3 regions of the Alcaligenes sp. GW821-FHT11D07 genome follow, and region 2 is predicted to be linked to each of the others. Evidence: predicted binding sites of a transcription regulator. Region 2 holds the regulator's gene; each other region holds the start of a gene.
What was found. The regulator sigma-54, encoded in region 2, starts transcription at its own class of promoters, with help from an activator protein. The targets are predictions, from matches to a motif close to TGGCANGNAANCTGCTTT.

Region 1: a site for sigma-54 is predicted at 1,696-1,713, ahead of AC1RSM_RS00920 (collagen-like triple helix repeat-containing protein). Genes of this name have one in related genera too.
Region 3: a site for sigma-54 is predicted at 1,526-1,543, ahead of exaC (acetaldehyde dehydrogenase ExaC). Genes of this name have one in related genera too.

The regions. Positions count from the first base shown of each region.
Region 1 is NZ_JBXART010000001.1:204,811-209,386, reverse strand. Features, by position in the region: gene AC1RSM_RS00930 (collagen-like triple helix repeat-containing protein) at 1-945, shown strand, start outside; gene AC1RSM_RS00925 (MarR family winged helix-turn-helix transcriptional regulator) at 942-1,532, shown strand; gene AC1RSM_RS00920 (collagen-like triple helix repeat-containing protein) at 1,762-3,762, shown strand; gene AC1RSM_RS00915 (hypothetical protein) at 3,867-4,576, shown strand, end outside.
Region 2 is NZ_JBXART010000004.1:238,626-243,201, reverse strand. Features, by position in the region: gene AC1RSM_RS17825 (hydroxymethylglutaryl-CoA lyase) at 1-297, shown strand, start outside; gene leuC (3-isopropylmalate dehydratase large subunit) at 294-1,706, shown strand; gene leuD (3-isopropylmalate dehydratase small subunit) at 1,703-2,341, shown strand; gene rpoN (RNA polymerase factor sigma-54) at 2,396-3,781, opposite strand; gene AC1RSM_RS17805 (hypothetical protein) at 3,798-4,352, shown strand.
Region 3 is NZ_JBXART010000002.1:823,434-828,009, forward strand. Features, by position in the region: gene AC1RSM_RS12370 (sigma-54-dependent Fis family transcriptional regulator) at 1-1,384, opposite strand, end outside; gene exaC (acetaldehyde dehydrogenase ExaC) at 1,627-3,153, shown strand; gene AC1RSM_RS12380 (iron-containing alcohol dehydrogenase) at 3,288-4,436, shown strand; gene AC1RSM_RS12385 (hypothetical protein) at 4,558-4,576, opposite strand, start outside.

The sequences.
Region 1 (4,576 bases), on a different contig from region 2:
CAAACCGTCGACAACATTCTGCCTGTGGGCCTGGCTCCGATTCTGGGTGATGTCGGCTCCGCGTTGGACAATACGGTGGCCCCTGTAGTGGCAACCGTCACCAATGTCACTCAGCAAGTGGGTGATGGTTTGGGTGTAGGCCAGCCTATCAACTCGCTGCTGGGCGGCGTAGGCAATGTACTGAACCAGGCAGGCGGCACCTTGGACTCTGCCACGCCTCTGGGCTTGGGCGGTGTGTTGAGCCACTTGGGGGATGCAGTATCGGCCACAGGCGGCTTGCTGCACGCTACGCCTGACAACACTAATCCTTTGGGTAATGTGCTCAATAGCACTACCTTGGCCGTCGCCTCTTTGACAAACGGACTGGGCGGAATCACAGGTGGAGAAGGCGGTGGTCTCTTATCGCCTGTCACTGGCCTGCTGGGCGGCTTGGGTGGCGGTGAAGGAGCCAACGCTGGCTTGCTGGCTCCAGTCACTGGCTTGTTGGGTGGATTGACAGGCGGCCTGACTGGCGGTGAGGCAAGCAACGGTGGCCTGCTGGCTCCGGTGACTGGCTTGGTCGGTAGTTTGACGGGCGGCTTGGCTGGCGGTGAAGGTGCCAACGGCGGTTTGCTGGCTCCAGTCACTGGCTTGGTCGGCAGTTTGACGGGCGGCTTGGCTGGCGGTGAAGGTGCCAACGGCGGCTTGCTGGCTCCCGTAACAGGTTTGTTGGGTGGCATCACAGGCAGTGTTGCAATCGGCGGCGGTGCCGGCGCAGAGGCACAAGCGGGTGGTGGTTTACTGGCACCGGTAACCGGCTTAGTTGGCGGTCTGGTAGGCGGCTTGACCGGCGGAGTCAGTGTACAAGCGGAAGGTAATGCAGCAGGCGGTACCCAAGCAAATGGCGGCTTGTTGGCTCCTGTAACCGGCCTGTTGGGCGGCCTGCTGGGAGGTGGCAAGAAATGATGAATAAAGTGATGAACCCGGTAAGTCTGCCAGTCAATTTCCACCCTGGCGCCCAGGGCGCCGGGGCCCGATCAAACTGGTCTAGCTTTTCTGACGAGCAAGCCGTGTTATCTGAAAAAATGCTGCTGGATCTGAGCAAAATGCTGGGTCGCCAATTCACCATTTATGCCGAAGCTCTGAAAGCCAGCCTGGCTGAAGAGGCCTGCATGCCACTCAATGATTTCAAGGCGCTGGAATACATCATGGAGTTTGATGCTCTACCTACCGGACAACTGGCACATCTGATGGATTTGAGCGCTAGCGGAGTCAGCGCATTGATCAATAGGCTGGAACACCGGGGCTACATTACTCGCGGTCGCCACCCTTTGGACAAACGCGTCATTGCTCTGCACCCGGTAGTAGACAAGTGTCGCGATGTACTGGCTGTCAAAGAGCGAGCGATCAACCAGGCCATCAACACAGCTGCCAATCAAAATCCGGCACAACTGATCGCGATGTATGACTTTCTGGTCGATAGCATGAGTACCTTCAGGCAGAACACCAAGGCTTGGCTGGACGCCAAGGCGCTCGTACCCCGAACTTCCTGACCCCCTGTATATCTCCACCAGAACCGCTGCTTGTCAGCGGTTCTTTTTTTGTTACGTAACACGTTCCGCCCCCGGCCTTTAAGCCGTAACAAATAGGCCTCTTTTTTCTCTCCTCTTTCGCCCAAACTCAATATAAATGCGGCTTTCAGAGGCCCCAATAAATTGGCACGCGAATTGCTTCACTAGATTCAGGAAGCAAGCACATACCGATTATTTATTGGAGCACGCAATGTATAAAAATATCGACAGCAAGAAACCAGGCCTGCGCCTGACACTCCTGGCCACCTTGATGGTCAGTACCTTGGCGTTAACTGCCTGCGGAAGCTTGAGCGGTGGCGGTTCCTCGGGCGGTTCAGACAACTCCGTTCCAACCAACCCCGACCCAGGCGGTTCAGGTGGTGGCAATAACGGTGGCGGCGACAACGGCGGCGGCAATAACGGCGGCGGCGACAACGGCGGTGGTAATAACGGCGGCGGCAATAACGGCGGTGGTGATAACGGCGGCGGCAATAACGGCGGCGGCGACAACGGCGGTGGTGATAACGGCGGCGGCAATAACGGCGGCGGCGACAACGGCGGTGGTGATAACGGCGGCGGCGATAACGGCGGCGGCGATAACGGTGGTGGCGACAACGGCGGTGGTGATAACGGCGGTGGCAATCCTCCCGGCCGCACAGTTGGACCACTAGAAACAACGCTGAACAATGTTGGGGAAGCGGTTGATAACGTGCTGCCAATTGGTTTGCAAGACACCGGTGGCAAAATCGGCAAAACACTGGATACGGTGGTTTCCCCTGTAGTTGACACTGCGACCGGCTTGACGCAACAGATCGGCGGCGCCACCGGTCTTGGCAAACCTATCGACAGCTTGCTGGGACAAACAGGCAATGTGGTTACCAACTTGGGCGAGCAGTTGGGCAACAGCAATTTGCCGTTGAATCTGGGCCAAGGTGTGGGCGGCTTGGTTGCCGGTGTGGGTGGGGCTTTGGGCAGCGTGGGTGGCTTGCTGAACAATGATCCCAATAACCCGAAACCAGTAACTGCTGTTCTGGGGCATCTTACCGGCGGCGTTTCGGCATTGACCGGTTCACTGCTGGGCGAAGGTAGCCTGCTCTATCCTCTGACCGGTCAACTGGGACTGGACGGCTTGCTCAGTGGCGCAGATGCCCAACCTATTTTGCAACCTTCACTAGCTAACGTAGGCCAGACCGTCGACAACATTTTGCCTATTGGTTTGAATCCAATTTTGGGCAATGTGGGTGAAGCCTTGGATACGGTGGTGGCTCCTGTAGGCGCCGTCGTGACCCAAGTGACCCAACAGTTGGGCGATGGCCTGGGCGTCGGCCAGCCTATCAATTCCTTGCTGGGTAATTTGGGCAATAGCCTAAGCCAAGTCGGCACCCAACTGGATGGCACGACACCTCTGGGCTTGGGCGGGACGGTTAACCACTTGGGTCAAACCGTTGCATCCCTGGGCGGCCTGCTGCACAAAACGGAAGGCAACACGAACCCACTGGGCAACACTTTGAACCACGCAACCCAAGCCGTAGCCTCCTTGACGGGTGGTTTGACGGGGAATGGTGAGGGCGGCTTGCTCTCCCCTGTCACCGGTTTGCTGGGCGGCCTGACGGGTGGCTTGGGCGGTGACCCCGGCAACGGCGGTTTGCTGGCACCCGTGACCGGACTGGTCGGTGGCCTGACGGGCGGACTAGGCGGCGGTGAAGGGGCTAACGGTGGTTTGCTGGCCCCAGTAACTGGTTTGGTAAGCGGCTTGGTGGGTGGCCTGGGTGGCGGTGACGCGGCCAACGGCGGTGGATTGCTGGCTCCCGTGACCGGACTGGTCGGTGGATTGACGGGCGGACTGGGCGGCGGTGAAGGGGCTAACGGCGGTTTGCTGTCCCCAGTCACTGGCTTGGTAGGCGGTTTGGTCGGTGGACTAGGTGGCGGTGACGCGGCCAACGGCGGTGGATTGCTGGCTCCCGTGACCAATCTGGTCGGTGGCTTGACGGGCGGACTAGGTGGCGGTGAAGGGGCTAACGGTGGTTTGCTGGCTCCGGTTACTGGCCTGGTAGGAGGTCTGCTGGGCACCGTCACTGTAAGTGTTGAGGCGAATGCCTCTGGCAGCATCAGTGCGGGTGGTGGCGCAGCAGCTGGCGGCAATAAGGGCGGCTTGCTCGCCCCAGTCACCGGCTTGCTTGGCGGTTTGCTGGGCGGCGGCGCTCCTCGCTAAGTGACAGGGCGGGGTCTGATAAAGGCCCCGCCCGTGACCAAACAGAAGTTACCAGGCGCTTACTGGCAGGTCCGGACAATCCCAATCACAAAAAGGAGTAAGTCATGACTACGAATACACGTAAGCGTTTTGCTTCTAGCGGGATCATTTTGTTCAGCCTGCTGGAATCTGTGGTGTCGGTGTCAGCCCAGACCAGCGGCCTGGCAAGGGATCAGCAGGCCCTCCCCTCAGTTTTCAATTCAACGTCACACGTTTCTTGGACTGCAGAGATGGCCGCTGCACCCAGCCCAGCTGAAATGACCTTGAGAAATCTTGATAGAACAGTCGACATCGCATTTCCGACAAGACCTAACTACTTTTATTTAAATCAGCCGGTTTTTGTAGGAGCTCTGGAAGAGATCATGGACTACGAGCAACGCATAAGGGACGCCATTGATCAAAGTGTTTTCCTTTCAGAAACTGGCGAAATAATCGACATTTCGTCGAGCGAGGCAGTAGATATCCTGGGAAGGATTATTGAGCAATCTGATCTGCCTTTGAATCTGGGCGAAGCATCTGGCTTACTCGTTCACAGCGTAGGCGATGCGATGGGTAGCGCCAGCGGTTTGCTCCATAACACCCCCAACAACCCCTATCCATTGACCTCCGCGCTCAGTCACGCAACAGGCGGACTGGCGGATGCGGCCACTGCTCTCTTACAAGACAACAATCACCTGCAGTCATTAAGTGGCTTACCCGCTAACAACAGCTCTGCAACTTCCTCAGCCAATAACAGCCTGCTGGCCCCCGTCACGGGCCTGGTCAGCGGACTGCT
Region 2 (4,576 bases):
CACGATACTCGTGGGCTGGCTTTGGCAAATGCCTGGGCCGCCTACCGCGAAGGCGGGCGTCGCTTTGACGCCGCCTTGGCTGGCCTGGGTGGCTGTCCCTATGCCCCTGGGGCCAGTGGCAATGCCAGCCTGGAAGACATGGCACATATGTTCCAGATTAGTGGGGTAGAGACCGGGCTTAGTCTGGAAGGCTTGCAGCCCTTGGCTGAAGAAATCGCCGCACTGACACAAGAGCCCATACAAAGCCGCCTGCACAAAGCGGGCCCAGCCTATGCCTTGAAGGTGTGCCAAGCATGAGCAGCCCACGTACCCTGTTTCAAAAACTCTGGGATAGCCACCGGGTTGCCAGTCTGGATGACGAACACGATCTGATCTATATAGACCGGCAATTGCTTTACGAAGTCACCAGCCCCCAGGCTTTTGAAAGCCTGCGTCTGGCAGGGCGACACGTGCGTCGCCCCGACACTGCACTGGCCACGGTGGACCATAACGTCCCCACCCACAAACGCCATCAAGTACTGGATGACCCTCTGGCCCAAGCACAAATCGACCAGATGGAGATCAACAGCCGGGAATTTGGCCTGCGCTACTTTGGTTTGGATGACGAGCGCCAGGGCATCATCCACGTTATCGGCCCCGAGCAAGGCATGACACTGCCCGGTTCCAGCATCGTGGCGGGCGATTCCCATACCAGCACACACGGGGCCTTTGCTGCCTTGGCCTTTGGCATTGGCACTTCAGAGGTCGAGCATGTGCTGGCTACGCAATGCCTGGCCATACGCCGCATGCGCAGCTTGCAAGTGGACGTGCAAGGCGAGCTCCCTACCACCAGCACCGCCAAGGATTTGATCCTGCACATCATTGCCCGTCTGGGCGCCGATGGCGGGCGGGACTGCGCCATTGAATTTACCGGCCCGGCGATTCGGGCCTTGTCGATGGAAGGGCGCATGACCTTGTGCAATATGGCTATTGAGGCAGGCGCCCGCATCGGTTTGGTCGCGGTAGATGAAAAAACGCTGGATTATGTGCGGGGTCGCCCCCTGGCCCCCAAAGGAGCGCAGTGGACTCAGGCCGAACGCTACTGGCGCACGCTGGTCAGTGATGAAGGCTGTCACTACGAGCAGCAGTTATGCATAGACGCGGCACAGGTGGCCCCCACGGTGACCTGGGGGACCTCGCCCGATATGGCGGCACCTATTGACCAGCACATCCCTGATCCCCAGAAAGCAGCCATCGGAAAACAAGCGGATGCACAGCGAGCGCTGGACTATATGGATCTGCAAGCCGGTCAGCCACTGACAGGCATTGCCATAGACCGGGTCTTTATCGGCTCCTGTACTAATGCGCGCATTGAAGACTTGCGTAGCGCCGCCAGCATGATTCAAGGAAAGCGCGTTGCCAGCACCGTGCTGCAAGCCTTGGTCGTACCCGGCTCGGGGCTGGTACGACGTCAGGCTGAACAAGAAGGTCTGGATCAAATCTTCATACAAGCCGGTTTTGAATGGCGCGAGCCCGGCTGCTCCATGTGTCTAGGCATGAATGCAGACCGCCTGAACCCCGGAGAGCGCTGCGCCTCAACCTCCAATCGAAACTTTGAAGGGCGGCAGGGCGCTTTGGGTCGCACCCATTTGATGAGCCCAGCCATGGCCGCCGCAGCGGCAATTGCAGGCCACCTTGTCGATATCCGCCTTTGGGACGCCTCATGAATACGCCCTTTACCACCGTACAATCACGCCTGATTGCCCTGGACCGCGCCAATGTGGACACCGATGCCATCTTGCCCAAGCAGTACATGACCTCCCTGTCGCGCACCGGCTTTGGACAATATGCCTTTGACAACTGGCGCTACGCAGACATTGGCTATCCCGGCAAAGCGCTGGAAGAACGGGAACTCATTGACAGCTTTTGCCTGAATCAGCCCCAAGCACAAAACGCACAAATCCTGCTAAGCCGGGAGAACTTTGGTTGCGGGTCCAGCCGGGAACATGCTGTTTGGGCCTTGAAGGATGTAGGTATTGCTGTACTTATTGCCCCCTCATTTGCCGACATCTTCAGGAATAACTGCTTTAAAAATGGCTTGCTACCTATACAGCTCACCAAGGAACAAGTAGACACGCTGTTTACCATCGCCGCCCGTGAACCGTGGGGAGAATGGGGTGTGGATCTGGAAAAGGGCATTTTGACCGGGCCGGGTCTGCACATGGACTTTGCGGTAGAGCCCGAGCGTCGCCATCGCTTGCTGCTGGCCCTGGACGACATCAGCGTCACTGAGCAAAAGCTGGATGCTATCCAAGCCTATGAACAACAGCGCAAGATAAAGGAACCCTGGCTGTTTAGTTAAGCCGAAGGCGGTGGGGAGGGCGGGACGTGTACGACAAGGACACTGCCGCCTGGGCTAAACCCCCGCCGCCGCCCGCATCTTGCGCTGCGACGCGGGTGCCAAACCTTCAGCTTCCCGGTACTTGGCGACCGTACGTCGCGCCAGGGTCAGGCCCTGAGCCTGCAAAAGATCCGTGATCTGCTGATCTGACAGCGGCTTGGCAGGCGGCTCATCCCGAATCATCTGCACAATCTGCGCCCGCACCGAAGCGGCCGACATATCCGCCTTGCCATCGGAACTGGCCAGCCCCACCGTAAAGAACTGCTTGAGCTCCATGACGCCATGGGGGGTCTGCATGTATTTTTGCCGCGTTGCACGAGAAATCGTCGACTCATGCAGGTCCAACTCGGCAGCCAAATCAGCCAACTGCATAGGCCGCAAGGCCGACACCCCTTTCGTAAAGAAGTCCTGCTGCATCTGCACAATGGCTTGCGCCACCCGCAGAATCGTCACAAAACGGCTGTGTACACTGCGCAGCAAACCCGTGGCTTTTTGACGTTCTGCCAACAAGGCGGGATGAGCGTCGATTTCATGGTCAGGCATATGGACCATCTGCAAACGGGGGACCGCCAGGGGGTTCAAGACCGCTTGCCAGCGCTCCTTGCCACGTACCAACAGCACGTCCGGCACCACATAGGCCGAGACATTCTGAGTCCAGGCACGGCCAGGTTTGGGGTCCAGTTTCAAAATCAGGTGATGAGCACGCTCCACCAATTCGGCTGGATATTGGCCTGCACAGCGTTGGCGCAATTGGCTGGGCGAGGCCAGGATACTGACGTGCTCGCGCACCAGGTAACGAGCGCAATCAAACACAGTGGTCTCAAGCTGGGCGGCTTGCTGCAATAGCTGCAAACCCAGGCATTCAGCCAGATCCCGCGCACCCACTCCGGCTGGCTCCAACGATTGCACTTGCGCCAAGGCACAGCGCATATCACTTTCATCAATATCTAGTTCGTCCGGCAGGCACTCCAGGATTTCTGCCAAGGACACGGGCAGGTAGCCGTTATCGTCCAGCTCATCAATAATCAGCTGCGCCAAAATCCGGTCACGGTCGCTCAAACGCAACAGTCCCAACTGCTCGCTCAGGTAGGCAGGCAAGTCCTGAACAAGGGCGGATTCCGGGCTCCAGTCCGGGTCATCGGAGTCGCCCTGATGTTTGGGAAACTCAAGACTCGCCCACGAGGATTCCGCCTCGCCCGAAGCGGCTTCGGGCAACGGCTCGGCGACGACATCCGCCTGCACGTCCAAACGCTCCAGCAAGGGGTTGTCCAACAAAGCCTGAGCTAATTCCTGCTCCAGCTCCGCCCCCGATAGCTGCAACACTTTAATAGACTGTTGCAATTGCGGCGTCAAAACCAGCGTCTGCTGCTGGCGTAAATCTAGTGACTGACGCGTAAGCATAGGTACAATCATTTCCATGAAAACCGACAACGCCCAGACCCCCACTTCCAATGACAGTCAGGCTCTGCGCAGCACGCTATTTAAGCTGTGTGCCACGGCCACTATCATTTGTACCGTCGTCACTATCGTGGTTGCCATTATCTGGTGGGACCTGCTGAACCGTCTTATCAGCTTTGGGCGCGGTCTGGACTACTCCGGCCTGCAAGCCTTGAGCATTCAAAACCTGGCGCTGATCAAACAATACAACCCGTTTTTCTGGTGGACGGTAGTGGGCGTCATAACCCTCATTATTGCCTATCTTTTGCACGGCTTCGTACAAGCGATCATGCGACGTAATCAGCAACGCATTATTGACGAGGCAACCGTGGCGCAATTGGCCCGTTCCCTTAGTCGTCCAGCGCGTGAAGTGATTTTATGGTCTTGGCCAGACCAACGCAGCCCATTGACTGTGGGTGATTTACAACGCGCTTACGCCGAATTGCGCGCCGGTCGCTTTGGCAAAATTGAACTGGCTCAACAGCAAAACCGCTTGTTACAGGCCGATTATGAACGGCACGAACCGCAAGCCTGATACTTGCCTTCCTGTTTCTTTTGTGTTTGACTTACGGTCATGACTCACGCACGCCAATTCTCCTACGCCTCTCAAGGTTTCAGCCCAGCTGCTGAAGCAGCCTTGTTGCGTTGCGTGCGTGGCGGCCACTCGTTGGCCACCACCTCCAGCCTATCCTGCCTGCTACTACTAGCGTCCGGTTGCCGGGCCTAGTGTCCTGTGGCAGTTCGGCAGCCAATACTCAG
Region 3 (4,576 bases), on a different contig from region 2:
GTTCCCGCAGACTGGGCACCTTGCAGATGTAGTCCTGCAGGCGGAAATACAGATCTGCCCGGAAACGTCCGTCGCGTACCAGGGTTTCCAGTGGCTGATGGCTGGCGCTGATCAACTGAAAATCCAGCCTGTGCGTGCGTTCCGAGCCTAGGGCCTGGACTTCGCGCTCCTGCAGCACACGCAGCAAACGGCTTTGCAGGCCCACGGGCATATCGCCAATTTCATCCAAAAACAGCACACCGCCGTGAGCTTGTCGCAGCTTGCCCGCGTAGCCTTGGCGACGAGCGCCGGTAAAGGCACCCGCTTCATAACCAAATAGCTCGGCCTCAATCAGCGTTTCCGGCAAAGCGGCGCAGTTGATGGCCACAAAAGGGCCAGACTGTATTTTGTGGCGACGATGCAGTTCACGGGCCATACGCTCCTTGCCCGAGCCGCTAGGGCCGCTCAGCAAGATGGACAAGCCCATTTGCATGGCACGTACAGCAGGCTCCAATGCTTTTTCTTGTTGGGGGGAAAGCTGCGGCGTATCGGAAATATCGCTTGGAACTTGAACCGGGCGCGCAGGTGCTGGTGTTTTAGTGGCTGTGCTCAGGTGCAGCGTCACTGGGCGATTCGTGCTTTTGACTTGCTCCAGAACGGAGTTCAGATCCTGGCCGGGCAGCTCTTGCCAGTCTTGTTTCAGCATGCGGGCGGCCAACTCGTCAACGGCCACAATCATGTCGTCTTCAATGAGCAAGCGACCGCTAAAGGCGCTGTTCAGCAAAGCGGGATCGGTATGCAGGTGCAGTAGACGGCGCGCTGGTGTGCATAAAGATTCCAGCATCTGGCGGCTGATCTGGCGAGCATATAACTGCGCCAAATCCAGGGCGTAATGATGTTCCAGCTCGGAAGGCCCGGAAATATCCAAGACGCCGATGATCTGCCCATAAGGGTCAAAAATTGGCGCGGCGTGGCAGCTCAAAATCCGGTTGTCTGGCAGAAAGTGTTGACTGCCATGAATTCGTATGGGCTTGGCGCAGACCAGCGCCGTGCCGATGGCGTTAGTTCCCCTGTGGTTCTCCGCCCAGCTGACGCCGGTGCGCAAAGCCACCTGTTCAGCCCGCTGCAGAAAATTGGGGTCCCCCGCCTGTTGCAGCACGGTGCCTTGGGCGTCGCACAATAAGACCAGACTACGGTGGGGATGCACTAAGGCCGCCAGATCCTGCACGGCGGCTGAAGAGTGGTGCAACAGGTGATGCTGCTGTTCCAGTAACTGTCGCAAGGCCCCCTGGCTCATGTCGCGCGGTTCAGCACTTAACTCCGACTCCATCGTCTGGCAGCGCTCCCAGGACTGACGCCACATGGTTTCATTGGTCTGCGGGCAAAACGAGTGTAGAGAAGTCATCAGTGTGCTCCGGGAGGGGTGTCGCAATCTGCGACAGGGCTCGCTTTTTGCGACAGTTGCTGTCGCAGCCTGCGACTGGAGGTCACCTCATTATGGAGGGGGGCAGGCCCAGGAGCGAGTCGGGACAATCGCTAATTAGTTTGGCACGCTATTTGCTTTACTTAAAACAAGATGAAGGACAAAAAAGCCTTTTTCTGCGGTGCACCTTAGGTGACATCAAATTAAATCAATAAGGAGACATCATGAATCTATCCGATCTCAAATCCATGGGCCTGGATCTGGAATTCCCGTTCAAATCCCGTTACGACAACTACATCGGTGGCCGCTGGGTTCCGCCCGTTGAAGGCGAGTATTTTGATAATGTCTCGCCCGTGACCGGGCAGGTGTTTTGCCAGGTGGCTCGTTCAGGTGCCGCAGATATCGACTTGGCCTTGGATGCTGCGCACAAAGTGCGCAAGCAGTGGGCCAATACCTCGCCTGCCGAGCGCTCAGCTGTTTTGCTGCGCATTGCCGACCGCATCGAGCAAAACCTGGAACGTTTGGCCGTGGCCGAGACCATCGACAACGGCAAGCCCATCCGTGAAACCCGCGCCGCCGACTTACCTTTGGCCGTGGACCACTTCCGTTACTTCGCCGGGTGCCTGCGTGCTCAGGAAGGTAGTCTCTCGGATATCGATGGCACCACCGTCGCCTACCATTTCCATGAGCCTATTGGTGTGGTCGGCCAGATCATCCCCTGGAACTTCCCGCTGTTGATGGCGGCCTGGAAACTGGCGCCAGCCTTGGCTGCCGGTTGCCCCATCGTCCTGAAGCCCGCCGAGCAAACTCCTGCATCTATCCTGCTGCTGATGGAAATCATCGGTGACTTGCTGCCCGCAGGCGTTCTGAACGTTGTCACCGGCTACGGTAAGGAAGCTGGCCACGCGCTGGCTAACTCGCCCCGTATCGCCAAAATCGCCTTTACCGGCTCCACCCCCGTTGGCCGTGAAATCCTGCACGCAGCGGCTGACCGCCTGATCCCAGCAACGGTAGAGCTGGGTGGCAAGAGCCCCAACATCTTCTTTGAAGACGTGATGCAGGCTGACGATGCTTTCCTGGACAAGGCTCTGGAAGGCTTGAGCATGTTCGCCCTGAACCAAGGCGAGATCTGCACATGCCCGTCGCGCATTTTGATTCAAGAGTCCATCTACGAACGCTTTATCGAGCGTGCGGTAGAGCGCGTTAAACGTATTCAAGCGGGCAATCCGCTGGACGCTGGCACCATGGTCGGTGCGCAAGTCTCCGAGAAACAGATGGAGCGCATTCTGGGTTATATCGACCTGGGCCGCGAAGAGGGCGCACAACGCCTGATTGGCGGGGAGCGTAATCGTCTGGGCAAGGGTCTGGATGATGGCTTCTACATCAGCCCCACCATGCTGCTGGGCAAGAACAGCATGCGCACCTTCCAGGAAGAAATCTTCGGACCGGTGGCCGCTGTGACCACCTTCAAGGACGAAGAAGAAGCCATCGCCATCGCCAACGACACCGAATTTGGTTTGGGTGCTGGCGTCTGGAGCCGCGACGGCTCGCGTGCCTACCGCGTAGGCCGTGGCGTTGAAGCAGGCCGCGTCTGGACCAACTGCTATCACCTGTATCCTGCCCACGCTGCTTTCGGTGGCTACAAGCAATCCGGCATTGGCCGCGAAACCCACAAGATGGCCCTCAATAACTACCAGCAAACCAAGTGCCTGCTGGTCAGCTACAGCCCGAACGCCCTGGGCTTCTTCTGATCTATTGATCTGTTCGTAGTGTTGTAAGACCTCCCCCCATTCAAGATGGGGGGATACCTTCCTTGCGCGCTCTCAATACGTACACCCCCGAGGTCGCAAGGAGCTTCTTCGATCGTCAATTAGGAGTACGCACAATGACTGTCTCTGAATTTTTCATGACCCCCCACAATGTACTGGGCCCTGGCGCACTGGATCAGGCCATGCCGATTGTTGGGAGAATGGGCTTCAAAAAAGCCTTGATCATTACGGACGCAGATCTGGCCAAGTTGGGTATGGCCAAACTTGTGGCAGACAAGCTGATTGCACAGGGCGTCGACACCGCAATTTTTGATCAGGTACAGCCCAACCCCACGGTGGGTAACGTCAATGCAGGCCTGGACGCTCTGCGTGCTCACAATGCGGATCTGGTGGTGTCCCTGGGCGGCGGCTCTTCACATGACTGTGCCAAAGGCGTAGCCCTGGTTGCCAGCAATGGCGGCAAGATCGCCGACTACGAAGGCGTGGATAAGTCCGCCAAACCGCAACTGCCACTGCTGGCTATCAACACCACCGCAGGCACAGCGTCAGAGATGACACGCTTTACCATCATCACCGATGAAACCCGCCATGTAAAAATGGCCATCATCGACCGTCACATCACACCCTTCCTGTCCGTGAACGACTCCGAGCTGATGGAAGGCATGCCTGCATCGCTAACCGCGGCTACCGGCATGGATGCATTGACCCACGCTGTCGAAGCCTACGTTTCTACAATCGCCACCCCCATCACCGACGCCTGTGCGGTCAAAGTGGTAGAGCTGATCGCGAAATACCTGCCCATCGCGGTGCGTGAGCCACATAACAAGAAAGCACGAGAACAAATGGCCTATGCGCAGTTCCTGGGCGGGATGGCATTCAATAACGCATCACTGGGTTATGTACACGCCATGGCTCACCAGTTAGGCGGTTTCTACGACCTGCCGCACGGAGTCTGTAATGCACTGCTGCTGCCGCATGTGCAGGCTTTCAATATGCAGGTGGCGGGGGGACGCCTGAATGAAATCGGCAAGCTGCTATCGGATAACAATGCAGATCTGAAAGGCCTGGATGTCATCGAGGCGATTAAAAAGCTGGCGGATATTGTGGGGATTCCGAAGTCGCTGGAAGAGTTGGGTGTGAAGCGGGAGGATTTCCCGGTGCTGGCAGATAACGCGCTCAAGGATGTGTGCGGTGCGACTAATCCGATTCAGACGGATAAGAAGACGATTATGGGGATTTTTGAGGAGGCGTTTGGGGTGAGGTAGGTTGCGTAGCGGGTACGGAAGAGCAAGACGAGCTCTTCCTTTTTTGTATTAGTGAGATTTAGGTTGCATGGTATTGCTATGAACAGGCTTTTTAATGACTGCTATATCTATAGTTTTTGAATTAGCCTTGTTGGGGATGT